3 regions of the Rhizobium sp. WSM1274 genome follow, and region 1 is predicted to be linked to each of the others. Evidence: riboswitches for the same ligand, from Rfam matches in the RefSeq annotation. Region 1 holds a riboswitch; each other region holds the start of a gene.
The links. Region 1 has a riboswitch for cobalamin ahead of fdhA (formaldehyde dehydrogenase, glutathione-independent). Riboswitches for the same ligand answer to the same signal wherever they lie in the genome.
Positions count from the first base shown of each region.

Region 2: linked by a shared signal. The riboswitch ahead of N2600_RS18040 (CbtB domain-containing protein) and the one ahead of fdhA (formaldehyde dehydrogenase, glutathione-independent) in region 1 are both predicted to bind cobalamin.
Region 3: linked by a shared signal. The riboswitch ahead of nrdH (glutaredoxin-like protein NrdH) and the one ahead of fdhA (formaldehyde dehydrogenase, glutathione-independent) in region 1 are both predicted to bind cobalamin.

Region 1 is NZ_CP104141.1:135,582-140,139, forward strand. It holds gene N2600_RS32440 (putative bifunctional diguanylate cyclase/phosphodiesterase) at 1-621, opposite strand, end outside; gene N2600_RS32445 (transporter substrate-binding domain-containing protein) at 727-1,530, shown strand; gene fdhA (formaldehyde dehydrogenase, glutathione-independent) at 1,619-2,809, opposite strand; cobalamin riboswitch at 3,029-3,228, opposite strand; gene N2600_RS32455 (DMT family transporter) at 3,383-4,297, opposite strand; gene N2600_RS32460 (LysR substrate-binding domain-containing protein) at 4,409-4,558, shown strand, end outside.
Region 2 is NZ_CP104138.1:3,604,953-3,609,510, forward strand. It holds gene N2600_RS18020 (sensor histidine kinase) at 1-701, opposite strand, end outside; gene N2600_RS18025 (sulfite oxidase-like oxidoreductase) at 811-1,473, shown strand; gene N2600_RS18030 (hypothetical protein) at 1,458-2,090, opposite strand; gene N2600_RS18035 (CbtA family protein) at 2,141-2,887, opposite strand; gene N2600_RS18040 (CbtB domain-containing protein) at 2,914-3,123, opposite strand; adenosylcobalamin (AdoCbl) riboswitch at 3,137-3,274, opposite strand; gene N2600_RS18045 (histidine phosphatase family protein) at 3,352-3,906, shown strand; gene N2600_RS18050 (putative bifunctional diguanylate cyclase/phosphodiesterase) at 4,361-4,558, shown strand, end outside.
Region 3 is NZ_CP104138.1:3,981,700-3,986,257, reverse strand. It holds gene N2600_RS19760 (heavy metal translocating P-type ATPase) at 1-1,483, shown strand, start outside; cobalamin riboswitch at 1,644-1,868, shown strand; gene nrdH (glutaredoxin-like protein NrdH) at 2,149-2,370, shown strand; gene nrdI (class Ib ribonucleoside-diphosphate reductase assembly flavoprotein NrdI) at 2,383-2,784, shown strand; gene nrdE (class 1b ribonucleoside-diphosphate reductase subunit alpha) at 2,763-4,558, shown strand, end outside.

The sequences.
Region 1 (4,558 bases):
CCGACCTTCCAGCCGCATCAGATTGGCGAGCGCACGGTTGGAGCGGGCGGCACTCGCAAGGCGGCTTTCCATTGAAGACGGCGTTCGTTCGTTGGAAACCGTGCCTTGTCTTACCCCAAGGCGGGCATCCCGAAGGAGGGGCAAGAAGAGAGGCTTCATCCAGCGATAACGCTTTTCCGTTTGGGCATCCGCCAGCATGAGCAGTTGCGCCTTCTCGTCGACGACAAAGGCCTGATCGTAGCCGAAGGCGGACATTGCGGTTTGGCTGATCGCACTTCCGGCCGCCGCCGTCAGAACGGCATCGAGGCTGGAGGAACCTCCGGTCGACCGGGCGGCCGGATAAACGCGTGTGAGATAGCCGTTGCCGAACTGGCCGATAACATGCGCGACTTGATCGACCTGCTCCAGCAGGCGGGCATTTACAAGCTGGCGCTGTCGATCAAGAGCGGCAGCGTCGCTCTCGGTTCCCGCCCACAGTGCCGAAAGCACGACAAGACCGATAGCGCCAAGTCCGCTGACGGCAATCAGAAACAGAATTCTTCCCGAAGCGATCCAGGATTTCTGAAACGTGTTGGAGCTGGAAGGAAGAACGATGTGCAAGCCTGGACCCCTGAACACCACGACGTGGGCGTATTCGTCGAAGCTAACAAAGAAGCGTTCACGTAGAATTAAAGGCTGCGGCCCACTATAGGGCGAGATCGACTACGCCCCAAGGAGCTCCTGACGATGTTGCGCATATCCATACGGACTATATTGCGCGGAGCGCTGATGGCAGGCGGGATCGGTATCTTTTTGGCCGCCTCGCCGTTCGAGGTGGCTGCGCAAGATCGCATACCGATGAGAATTGCCGTCGAAGGTGCGTTTCCGCCCTTCAACTATCTCGATGCAAATAACGAGCTTCAGGGCTTCGACATCGATATTGCCAATGCGCTGTGCGAGGTTGGCAAGTTCGAATGCCAATTCATCATCGAGAAGTGGGACGACATTATCCCCGATCTCGTTGCCGACAAATACGACGCGATCATCTCATCCATGTCGATGAGCCTTGAGCGGCGTCAAAAGGTTGCCTTCACTGAAAAATACTATAACAGCCCGTCGGTGTTCATCGCTCGGAAGGATTCGTCGATCAATGATGTCAGCCCCGCCGGCCTCAGCGGCAAGATCCTCGGGGTGACGTCGTCGACGGCGCAGGAATCCTACGCCAACCATCTCTATCCGGAGATGAAAAAGAAGGTCTTCCGGTCTTCGCCAGAATTGTACAAGGGGTTGTCGGATGGCAGCGTCGATATCATCCTGGAGGACAAACTCGCCATCTACGACTGGATCGCCAACACCAAGGCGGGAACCTGCTGCGAGTTCAAAGGGCCGGATCTGGTCGACGTCACGTACTTCGGCGAAGGTGCCGGCATCGCGCTGCGCCTGGACGACAAGGAGCGTCTAACGCGCCTGAACGAAGCCCTGAAGAGTATTAAGGCGGACGGGACCTACGATATGATCAACGCAAAATATTTCCCGTTCAGCATCCAGTAATTCGTCAATCAAATTGTCATGTGGCAAATGCGGAATGGCCGGTTTACCGCCGACCATTCCTATTGTGTAAAGTCCTCAGTCGTAACCGCTACGCGGCTTTCGCGACCTCACCGTGCGGATCGAGGACATATTTTGTCGCCGCTCCATGATCGAAGCTCTCATATCCAGCGGCGGCATCGTCGAGCGGGATGACCTTGGCGTTGACGATATCGGCAATGGGCAGTCGGTCGTGGAGGATCGCCTGCATGAGCTGACGATTGTATTTGATCACCGGAGTCTGGCCGGTGTGGAAGGACTGCGCCTTGGCCCATCCGAGGCCGAAGCGGAGCGAAAGATTGCCGTGTTTGGCGGCATTGTCGACGGCGCCCGGATCCTCGGTGACGTAGAGGCCGGGAATGCCGATCGAACCCGCGGCGCGGGTAATTTCCATCATCTGATTGAGGACGATCGCAGGCTGTTCCCCGCCCGAGTGGCCGCGTGCCTCGAAGCCGACCGCATCGATGGCGCTGTCCACTTCGTTGGTGCCGACGACCTGTGCGATCATGTCGCCGAGACGGTCGCTCTTCGACAGGTCGATCGGTTCGAAACCGACCTTCGCCGCGTGTGCCAGACGGTCCTTGTTGAAATCGCCGATCATGACGACAGCAGCGCCGAGAATGCGAGCCGAAGCCGCAGCCGCAAGGCCGACGGGGCCGGCGCCTGCGACATAGACGGTCGAGCCGACCCCGACGCCTGCACGCACTGCACCATGGAAACCGGTGGGCAGGATGTCGGAAAGCATGGTGAGATCCCGGATCTTCGCCATTGCCTTGTCCCGATCGGGGATTTTCAGCAGGTTGAAATCTGCGTAGGGAATGGTGACGTAGCGTGCCTGTCCGCCGATCCAGCCGCCCATGTCGACATAACCGTAAGCACCGCCAGCTCGGGCCGGGTTTACTGTCAGGCAGACGCCGGTGTCCTGAGACTTGCAGCAGCGGCAACGGCCGCAGGCGACATTGAACGGCACCGAGACGATATCGCCGATGTCGAGCATCTCGACATCGATGCCTTTCTCGATGATCTCGCCGGTGATTTCATGACCGAGGACCAGGCCCGGCATCGCTGTCGTGCGGCCGCGGACCATGTGCTGATCGGAGCCGCAGATATTGGTCGAGATCACCTTCAAAATGACGCCGTGTTCGATGCGGCGGCCGTCGGGCGCTTCCAGCTTCGGATCGTCGATGTCGCGAACTTCGACCTTGCCCGGCCGGAGATAGACGACGCCTCTATTTTTGCTCATGGATTCCTCCCACTTGTTTGAGTGCCTCGATCTGCAACCGATGCAGTCGATGGCAACTTCCCTCCGGCCTGCCTCCTCTGCAGCCCGGTGTCCAAAACACGCGGATACCGCCGCACCGGGCGATATTCGAATTTTCAAAACGGACAGATTGGATGCAGTAGAGGAGTGAACGCCACGGTTTTCGCCTGTCGTTCCACTCGTGACCGTCTGCCGCAATCCGTCGATTTGCTACGCAAGAGCTGGTTTCCGGCTCCAGAATCTCCTTCCGATCCATCTCGATATCTTTCCGGATGTCTATCCGGCGATTTCCTTGAGGATTTCAGTTCTTCTACCGCTGCGGGGCAGCGCCGGCGTCGGGCCGGCTGCCAATGGTCCATTTCGCCAGTTTGCGAGATAGCGCCTTGGGCACAACAAACAAACCATGCCTGACGGAAAACAGCGATCAAGAAAACGACATGGGCGCAACTCAAAGACGACAGTCGGTAAAGTCGCAAAAGATCGCTGCGCAGGAGAAATAATTGATCCCGCGAATACGGCGGTTTTCCGGTTCGCCCCGAAAGATTTAATCGTCGCCTAAAGACTTGAGGCGCGACGCGGCCGGCGGCTGCGGCTGACGTCGAGGGCCGTGTGCCAGAGCACGGCGGCGAGGATGATTGCCCCGCCGAAAAAGGTGGCGACGGGCGGCTCTTCGGAAAACAACAGCCAGACCCAGAAGGGCGTGAGCACGATTTCCATCGTGCCGATCAGCGCCGCCTCCGCCGGCGGCATCCGCTTCGCACCGGCGAGGAAAAGCACCAGCGCGAGGGAGAAATTGGTCGCACCGAAGGCAGCAAGGACGATCCAGTTGTGGAGGTCGAGCGAGCCGACCGAACCGAACGGGGCAAAGATGGCAAGCGTCAAGAAGGCGCTGACCACGGTCGGCGGCAGGCTCGGCACGTCGGGACTGATGCGCGGGATGATGATGACCAGAGCGAAGGAAACGGTCATGCCGAGCGCCAGCAGGTCGCCGAGACCAGTCCCGCCGCCGATCGACGAGGCGACGATGACGGCGACGCCGAGGAAAGAGATGCCGCCGGCAATCAACGTCCGCCTGGCAACTCTCTCCCCGAGGATAAGCCAGCCGAGCAACGCTGCTATAAACGGCGCGGTCGCATAGATCATCGTCACATTGGCGACGGTGGTCATGTAAAGCGCGCCGATGAAGCATCCCTGACTGAAGGTCTGGCATGCGATCATCGCAAGACTGGACGGATGGAAGACGGAACCCCATTTTCGCCGCGAGATGCCCCCTTCGAGGAAAAGGCAGGGGATCAGCAGGAACAGGCCTCCGAACAACGACCGCCAGGCGATCGCCGTCCATACGTCGGTGGTCAGGAGTCGCGAATAAACACCGCTCGCGCTCCAGGCAAGTGTCGCGGCAATGATGAGAAGCACACCCTTCTCGTGCTCGCTGCCTGCGAGGCGTCTGGCCGGATTTTCAATGTTCACGCAGATATCTCAAAGAAGGAAGTCGAACGCGGCTCTTTTGTGCGCTGAGAATTGACATCAGACAAACGAATAGTAGTGATAACTATCATCGATTTTTTCTATGGCTATTCCATGCATGAGCCGATTGAGAGCGACCTGCTGAGAACCTTCCTGGTCGTTGCCGAAACCTCCAATTTCTCCGCCGCTGCCCAGCGCATCGGGCGGACGCAGTCGGCCGTCAGCACCCAGATCAAGAGGCTTGAGCAGACGATCGGCGAAACG
Region 2 (4,558 bases), on a different replicon from region 1:
AGCGGCAGGATGGCGCCGTAAAGCCATTCCGGGCTTCCCGACATGAAGATGATGCCCTCGGGATCGGAGACGAAGATCTTGTATTCGCCGCCGCCCCAGGAGGATTCGATCATGTCGATATCGACCTTGAAGACGATGACGCCGCGAATATCCGCGCCGGTCCGGATCGGTGCGGCAAAATAATAGCCGCGCTTCAGCGAGGTGGTGCCGAGCGCGTAGAACCGCGCCTGCCGGCCCTCGATCGCATCCTGGAAATAGGGCCTGTAGCTGAAATTCTGTCCGACGAAACTTGCAGGCCTATCGTAATTGCTGGCCGCGATCGTCTCTCCATCCGGCTTGACCACATAGATGTCGGAGGATTTCAGCAGTCCGTTGATCGCCTTGAGATAGAGATTGGCCGCATCGCGCAGCGCCTCATCCTCGGGCGCGCTCACCAGCTCCTTGATATCGTCGTGATCGGCGATCAGCGCCGGTAGCGCCTCGTAGCGGTTGAGATGGCCGCTGAGTGCCGAAACGGCAAGGCGCAGCGCCGTTCCGGCCTGCGCCGAAGCCTCCCCCATATAGACGCGCGTCGCAATCGCGCTTCCATAGGTGAAGAAAGCGAAGATGATCAGCGGCACGACCAGCAACGCCGCTATCGCACGATATCTCGAAGACAGAACCGGCTCCTCCCTTCCTGCCTCCACTCCCCAGCGAGGCATGCCCCATGGCACCGAGTTTAGTGAGCCCGGCAAGGATTTCCAAGGGGTCGCCCAAACTTGACACCGCCAAGGGCGGATGTCCTATTGCTGCATCGCAGGAGACCCACTCATGAGCGACGATCAGGCGCCCACCGACAGCAAGCTCACTACCTCCAAACGCCGTTGGGCGACCGAAGGTAAGTTCCTCACCGGCCGCATCAGTCGGCCCGAAGCCGAGCGCCTGCCGCCCGGCCAGCACCTTGTCAAGAACTGGCCGGTGCTCGATCTCGGCCAGCAGCCTGTCGTTTCGACCGATACATGGCGGCTCGACGTGCGCGGCCTCGTCGAAACGACGCTCACCCTCACCTGGGCCGCCTTCCAGGCGATCGAGCAGAGCACCAAAGTTAGCGATATCCACTGCGTCACCACTTGGTCGCGCTACGACAACAAATGGAAAGGCGTTTCGACGCGCGATCTGCTCGACCTCGCCATGCCGAAGCCAGAAGCCGGTTACGTCATGCTGACGAGTTATGACGGCTACACCACCAACCTGCCGCTCGCCGATTTCGCAGCCGAGGATGCGATCCTCGCCACGGCCTGGGAAAGCCTGCCGCTGACGCCGGAGCACGGCGGACCGATGCGCCTCGTCGTGCCGCATCTCTATTTCTGGAAAAGCGCCAAATGGCTGCGCCGCATCGAGTTGATATCAGCCGACCAGGCAGGCTTCTGGGAAAAGAACGGCTACCACATGTATGGCGATCCGTGGCGCGAGCAGCGCTATTCCAACGATTGAGCCTTCGGTTGCGAGAGGCGGCGAAGCACAAACACACCGAGGCCGAACAAAGAGGCGAGCCCCGTCAGAGACGCCATGCTGGCGACATGGAATGGGATCCCGCTCCAGCGCGGCTTGACGATATCGGCTGTGTTGAAGGCCTCGCCGCTGAACCGGCAGGTGATGAGCGCGAGACCGCGCCGCACCATGTCAGCATCGACAGCGGAAATGATTTCGCCTGCAGCAGCGGCCTCCCGCGGCATCTCGCGCATTGAAAGCAAGACGGCCTTGGTCGCGGCCAGATAGGCATGGGTGCATTCGTTGAACGGACTTTCCTCATCCGCCACGCTGCCCGGCATCCGGCCCCACAGACAGTAGGAATACTGGATCTCGGCATAGTTCAGCATGCGGCGAAACGGCTCGTTCGTATCGACTGCACGGGATGCAAGGTCGATAATCCCACTGCGATAGTCAGACATGACTGCCATCTCGCCATGGGAAATTTCCGGGATATCCAGGCCCGCATGGCTGCCGCCATCGCTGCGGCTATGAGCAAAAGCGCTTCCGGCAACCACACAAAAAAAGGCAGCCGCGGCAAATGCCGCCGACAGGAGTGGTATGGTTTTGCCGATTTTCATGCTTGCTCGAAAAGTTAAGGGTGCCGGCAAAGCGGCGCCCTTCGATTCCTTCAGTGAAATGCCGTTGCCGGCCGGCCGCGTTGTCCGTCCCTGACCGCAAGCCGCTTTTCCGCCAGCGCTCCGAAGGCCAAGCCCAAGGCTGCCCAGAGGATCGCGTGCATGCCGAGCGAAGTGGTGCGGAACCGCCAGAGCACCATCGCCGAGAAGTTCTCCGGCACCTCATTGATCGGCGGCAGCAGATAGAGCACGAGGCCGATGAAAACGAGATAGGCGATGCCGGCGATAATCGCGCCGTTCCAGAGACCGAAGCGCTCGGAAAGGCGGCGCGACAGCGCCACTGCGGCAACCAGCGCCGCAAGCGAGACGACGATCATCAGGAAGAACAGTTCGGTCCTGGCACCGATCGTGTCGGGATTGCCGACCGCCGGCGGGTTGGCCGGATACTTGATACCGGGAACGAGGACAACCGCCACGAAGGCGGCAATGGCGATGACGGCCGAGGTGCCGCGCGGCGAAAGGCTGCTGAAGCGGCCCTGCACGAAAGCGAAGGCGAGCGCGAAGAGCCCGCCGACGGCGACGCTGTAGGCCATGACACCGGTGAAAAGGCCAAGACCGGCCTGTGTGGCGCGGCTGACGATTTCGGGTTCGGCAGCCTCGCCGGCGGCCTGGGCGCTTGCCTCTTCGAAGGCGATCGCCGCATCGACCAGCGGCTCGCCGAACATATGGGCGAAAGCGAAAACGAGGATGCCAGCCATCAGGCCCGCGAGCATGCCGCGAAGCAGAAGGTTTCCAACCATGTCAGGAACTCCGATCGCGAAGCGCTTTAGTGGCAGGGAAAGCCAAGGAGATGGCGGCCGTCATGCACGAATTCGTGCACATACATGCCGTTTAACAGCGCCATCGCGCCTTCCTCGGTGCCGACGAAATAGAGGACAATGAGCATCAGCAGGCCGCCGAAGATCGCCCAGGGCAGGATCTCGCCTACAGGGATCGGCGCCGGTACAGCAACGGGCGCGAAAGTGGTGTCAGACATGTATTCCTCCGGGAATGACGCGTTCAGTCGAAAGAGTGCTTGTGCAGTAGGGTCTGACTTCCAGCGCGAAGAGCTCACGCTGGTCACAGTGGCGCGACCGCGCCGGACTTACACCGGCTTCCAAACCCGCAACAGCACGGTTATATCTGCACGCCGAAGAGACTGTCAACGAAACTTCACAAGCCGGCGAAGGACGCTGTCGCCGCATTCCGGGAGACAAGAACGACTGTGAACACGCGCCTCACCTGGATCTGCCACGGCGCGACGGCAGCAAGCCGCAAGGCCCTGTTCCCGCTCGACGAACCGCTGGAGGACAAGGCAGTGAAGGAGGCCGGCAGGATGATCGCCCCGCCCCGCGCCGATTGTATTGTCACGAGCCCCGCCTTGCGCGCCCGTCAAACTGCTGATGCGCTGCGCCTCGAAGCCCGGATAGATCAGGCGCTTTGCGACTGCGACCATGGCCGCTGGGCCGGCAGGTCAATCGCGGCGATCGGGACCGAAGAGCCGGAAAACCTCATGGGGTGGATGAGCGATCCGGAAGCGGCTCCGCATGGCGGCGAGAGCCTTGTTGATCTGCGCAAGCGCATCGCCGGCTGGATGGATGGACAGACTGTTCTCGACGGCCACATCATTGCAATCAGCCATGCGGCCGTCATCCGGGCAGCGATCGTGCATGTGCTTCAGGCGCCACTCTCCTCCTTCTGGCTGAGCGACGTCGAGCCGCTTTCCGTTATCCGCATGACCAGCAACGGACAGCGCTGGTCTCTGCGCTTCCAGCATTAGAGACTGCTGATCTTATCCAGCTTTGCACAAGCAAATCGCGTCATCTCTGTTGAACCCGGCTTTGCGGGAACTACTTCCTTGTCCCAAGGAGATGGAAGAATGACATATGATTGGAGTGGCGAGCGCACACGACGCCTGCGTTTCATGCGTGTCGCCACAGTCACGGTTCTGGTCGGTCTCATTGTCAGCGTTCCGCTGCTGATCGTCACCGCCTGAAGCACTGGAAAGGGCGAGCGATGCATTAGCACGCTCGCCTTCGTTCTTTCCCGCATGAGCCAGTCTTCTGAACCATTAAGGGCATCGCGCTGATAACGACGCCCTGATTCCCCACAAGCCTCTCGGGTCTCTCTGCGGCACGCAACAGGCTGCTGCCTCTGATAATTCGCCTTCTGGTTTCAACAAACATTTCAGACTTTCGTGATATTTCCGCGAAGGTGGAGATGGAGAAGGCATGATGCCGGTGTTTTTCCAAAGCAGGGCCGGACGGCAATGCGTGTCGATCGTGGTGTCTGGAGTGACCCTCTGGCTTCTCGGCACGCTGCTACAGCTCGACGACAGCCTGGTCGCCTTCCTGATCGGATTCGGCGAGTATGGCGCCGACAAGGTCGTTCTGGCGCTCGGCATCGCCGGCGCCATGAGCTTCATCTATTCG
Region 3 (4,558 bases), on a different replicon from region 1:
GCAGACGCGGGAAGTGCCGGCAGAAAGCCTTTCGGTCGGCGCGACTATCATGGTTCGTCCTGGCGACCGTATCTCTGCGGACGGCATCATCATCTCAGGCGAGAGTGCAATCGACGAGGCGCCGGTGACGGGCGAGAGCACGCCGGTGCGCAAGGGCGTCGATGCCGTCGTTTTTGCCGGCACGGTCAATGGCGATGCGGTGCTGAGGGTTCGCGTCACGGCGGCGGCCGCCGACAACACCATCGCCCGTGTCGTCAAGCTGGTGGAGGAAGCGCAGGAATCGAAGGCGCCGACCGAACGCTTCATCGATCGGTTTTCGCGCTATTACACGCCCGGCGTGGTCGTGGTTGCAGCACTGGTCGCGGTCGTTCCGCCGCTGCTGTTTGCCGGCCCGTGGGGCGAATGGGTCTATAAGGGCCTTGCGATCCTCTTGATCGGCTGCCCCTGCGCACTCGTCATTTCGACGCCGGCGGCAATCGCCGCCTCGCTTTCATCAGGTGCGCGGCGCGGGCTGTTGATGAAGGGCGGCGCGGTGCTGGAAACGCTCGGCAAGGTGACGATGGTCGCCTTCGATAAGACAGGCACGCTGACGGATGGCAGGCCTCAGGTCACCGATATCATCTCCTTCGGATTGAGCGAGGCGCAGGTGCTGTCGCGCGCGGCGGTGCTGGAGCAAGGCTCCAGCCATCCGCTGGCGCTGGCGATCCTCAACCGCGCCAAGTCAGTCGGCGTTCCCGTGCCGCCGGCCTTCGAGCTGGAAGCGCTGCCGGGCAAGGGCGTCAGCGGCAAAGTCGGCGGCGAGACGCTGGACCTGCTGTCGCCGCCCGCCGCCCGTGAGCGCGGGGCGCTCAGTGCTGAACAGGATGCACGCATCGCGGCGCTGAACGACGAGGGCAAGAGCCTGTCGGTGCTGCTCGTCAACGGTGTTGCGGCGGGTTTGATCGCCATGCGCGACGAGCCGCGCGAGGATGCCGAGGCCGGGCTCGCTGCCCTCAAATCAGCAGGCGTCAAGGCGATGATGTTGACGGGCGACAACAAGCGGACGGCGGCAGCCGTTGCCGGCATGCTCGGCACAGACTGGCGCGGCGAGATGATGCCTGAGGACAAGCAGCGGGTCGTCGGCGAATTGAAGCACCAGGGCTTCATCGTCGCCAAGGTCGGCGACGGCATCAACGATGCTCCGGCGCTGGCTGCTGCCGATATCGGCATTGCTATGGGCGGCGGCACCGATGTGGCGCTCGAGACGGCGGATGCCGCCGTGCTGCACGGACGCGTCGGCGACGTGGCGCGGATGATCGAACTTTCCAAACGCACGATGCGCAACATCCTGCAGAATATCACCATCGCACTCGCGCTGAAGGCGGTGTTCCTGGTGACGACGATCGCCGGTATCACCGGGCTCTGGCCGGCGATCCTCGCCGATACCGGCGCCACCGTGCTGGTGACGATCAACGCGTTGCGGCTGCTTCGGATAAAGATGTGAACCTTCGGGGAGCCGGCTTCTGCCGGCTCTTTTCTGACGGGTTCTAAACAGCGCTTTTCCGTTAACGCTTCGTTATCCACATCATACACAGGCGCGGCGATTCATTGCCGCCATTGCTGCGTCGCCACAACAACTTGTTGACGTCATCAGCGATTCGAGTACCATATCTAGTGTTCGAGGTTCCGTCGATTCGTGAGGATCGGCGGCTAAGACGGGAATACGGTGCGCTTCGCCATCATGGCGCGGCAATGCCGGAGCTGCCCCCGCAACTGTAAGCGGCGAGCAACTGTCCGATTTCAGGTCACTGGAGCATGATGCTCCGGGAAGGCTGGGGCAGGCGCTTTGACCCGTGAGCCAGGAGACCTGCCTCGAACGAAACGTCCACGGGCGGGGTGTCCGGAAGGTCGCGTTGCGTTGCTGCGGGGAATCTCCGCATCGCGTTTCGCAGGCCCGAGCCTCCGCCCCCGAAACCTTCGTATTGAGCCACTTCGGGGTGAAGTCATGTCAGTATCTCAGTTCAGACCGCCACCCGCTAGAGGTAGAGGGCGGAGTATGCCCAGCGGCTAAACAGCCGCATAGCTCAAATCACCAGAGATTTTTCGACGGATATCGGCAGATTTCCGATCAATGTCCTGCGTCCCAATCGCGTCTTCACGAGGAATATCATGACCATCACCGTCTACAGCAGGCCTGCCTGCGTCCAGTGCACCGCCACCTACCGTGCCCTCGACCGCCTGGGCGTCGATTATGACATCGTCGATATCTCGCGGGATGCCGAAGCGCTCGATCGGGTCCGCAGCCTTGGCTACATGCAGGCGCCTGTCGTCATCGCCGGTGAGCAGCATTGGGCCGGCTTCCGCCCCGACATGATCAGCGCGCTCTCCTGATCGAGAAAAGCGATGGGCCTGATCGTTTATTATTCCAGCCGATCCGAGAACACCCATCGGTTCGTCGCCAAGCTCGGACTACGCGCGGCGCGCATTCCGTCAGGTGGCGCTGAGGCGTTCCATATCCGCGAACCTTTCGTGCTTGTCGTGCCGACCTATAGCGGCGGCGGCAAGGGTGCCGTTCCCAAGCAGGTGATCCGTTTCCTCAACGATGCGGAAAACCGAGGACACATCCGCGGTGTGATTGCCGCGGGCAACAGCAATTTCGGCGAGACATACGGGCTCGCCGGCGACGTGGTCTCGCATAAATGCCAGGTGCCGTATCTCTACAGGTTCGAGCTCATGGGCACCGAAGACGACGTCGCCAAGGTCAAACACGGAATGGAACGATTTTGGATACGGGAACAACCCTGACGCGGGATGCGGGCGCAAAACCGCATCACACTGTTGCTCATCCTGCCGGGGAAAGGCCGATGAAGGCAGCCGAAACGCTCGACTATCACGCGCTGAATGCGATGCTGAACCTCTATGACGATGAGGGGCGGATCCAGCTCGACAAGGATCGAATGGCGGCCAAGCAGTATTTCCTGCAGCATGTGAACCAGAACACGGTGTTCTTTCACAATTTCCGGGAAAAGCTCGATTACCTCGTGACCGAGGACTATTACGAGCAGGAGGTTCTCGACCAGTATTCCTTCAATTTCGTGCGGGATCTGTTCGATCAGGCCTATGCCAAGAAGTTCCGTTTCCCGACCTTCCTCGGCGCCTTCAAATACTACACCAGCTATACGCTGAAGACCTTCGACGGAAAGCGCTATCTCGAGCGCTACGAGGATCGCATCTGCATGGTGGCGCTGGCCTTGGCGCGCGGCGACGAGGGGCTTGCCCGCGACATGGTCGAGGAGATCATCTCCGGCCGTTTCCAGCCGGCGACGCCGACCTTCCTCAATGCCGGCAAGAAGCAGCGCGGCGAACTGGTTTCCTGCTTCCTGCTGCGCGTCGAGGACAATATGGAATCGATCGGCCGGTCGATCAATTCGGCGCTGCAGCTGTCGAAGCGCGGCGGCGGCGTGGCGCTGTCGCTGACGAATATCCGTGAGGCGGGCGCGCCGATCAAGCATATCGAGAACCAGTCGTCGGGCATCATCCCGGTGATGAAGCTGCTCGAAGACAGTTTCTCCTATGCCAACCAGCTCGGCGCGCGGCAGGGGGCGGGGGCCGTCTATCTCAATGCCCACCACCCCGATATCATGCGCTTCCTCGATACCAAGCGCGAAAATGCCGACGAGAAGATCCGCATCAAGACGCTGTCGCTCGGCGTCGTCGTGCCCGACATCACCTTCGAACTGGCGAGGAACAACGAGGACATGTACCTGTTCTCGCCCTATGACGTAGAGCGCGTCTATGGTGTGCCCTTCACCGAGATTTCGGTAACGGAAAAGTACCGCGAGATGGCGGACGACGTCCGCATCTCCAAGAAGAAGATCAAGGCGCGCGAATTCTTCCAGGTGCTTGCCGAAATCCAGTTCGAGAGCGGCTATCCCTACCTCATGTTCGAGGACACAGTGAACCGGACGAACCCGATCGCCGGGCGCATCTCGATGAGCAATCTCTGCTCGGAGATCCTGCAGGTGAGCGAGGCTAGCGAATATCATGACGACCTCTCCTACAAACATCTCGGCAAGGATATTTCCTGCAATCTCGGCTCGCTGAATATTGCCGCGGCAATGGATTCGGCCGATTTCGGCAAGACGATCGAAACCTCGATCCGGGCGCTGACGGCCGTTTCCGACATGAGCCACATCTCTTCGGTTCCTTCGATCGAGAAGGGCAATGACGAGAGCCATGCGATCGGCCTCGGTCAGATGAACCTGCACGGTTACCTCGCCCGCGAACGCATCTTCTACGGCTCCGAGGAAGGCATCGATTTCACCAATATCTATTTCTATACGGTGACCTATCACGCAGTCCGCGCCTCGAACCTTTTGGCGGTCGAACGCGGCACGAGCTTCAAGGGCTTCGAAAACTCGAAATATGCCTCCGGCGAATATTTCGACAAATATACCGACCGGCTCTGGGAGCCGGCGACGGAGACGGTGAGGGCGCTGTTCGAGACCTCAGGTATTCACATTCCGACGCAGGAAGACTGGGCCGCATTGAAGACGGCGGTGATGGCCTCCGGCCTCTA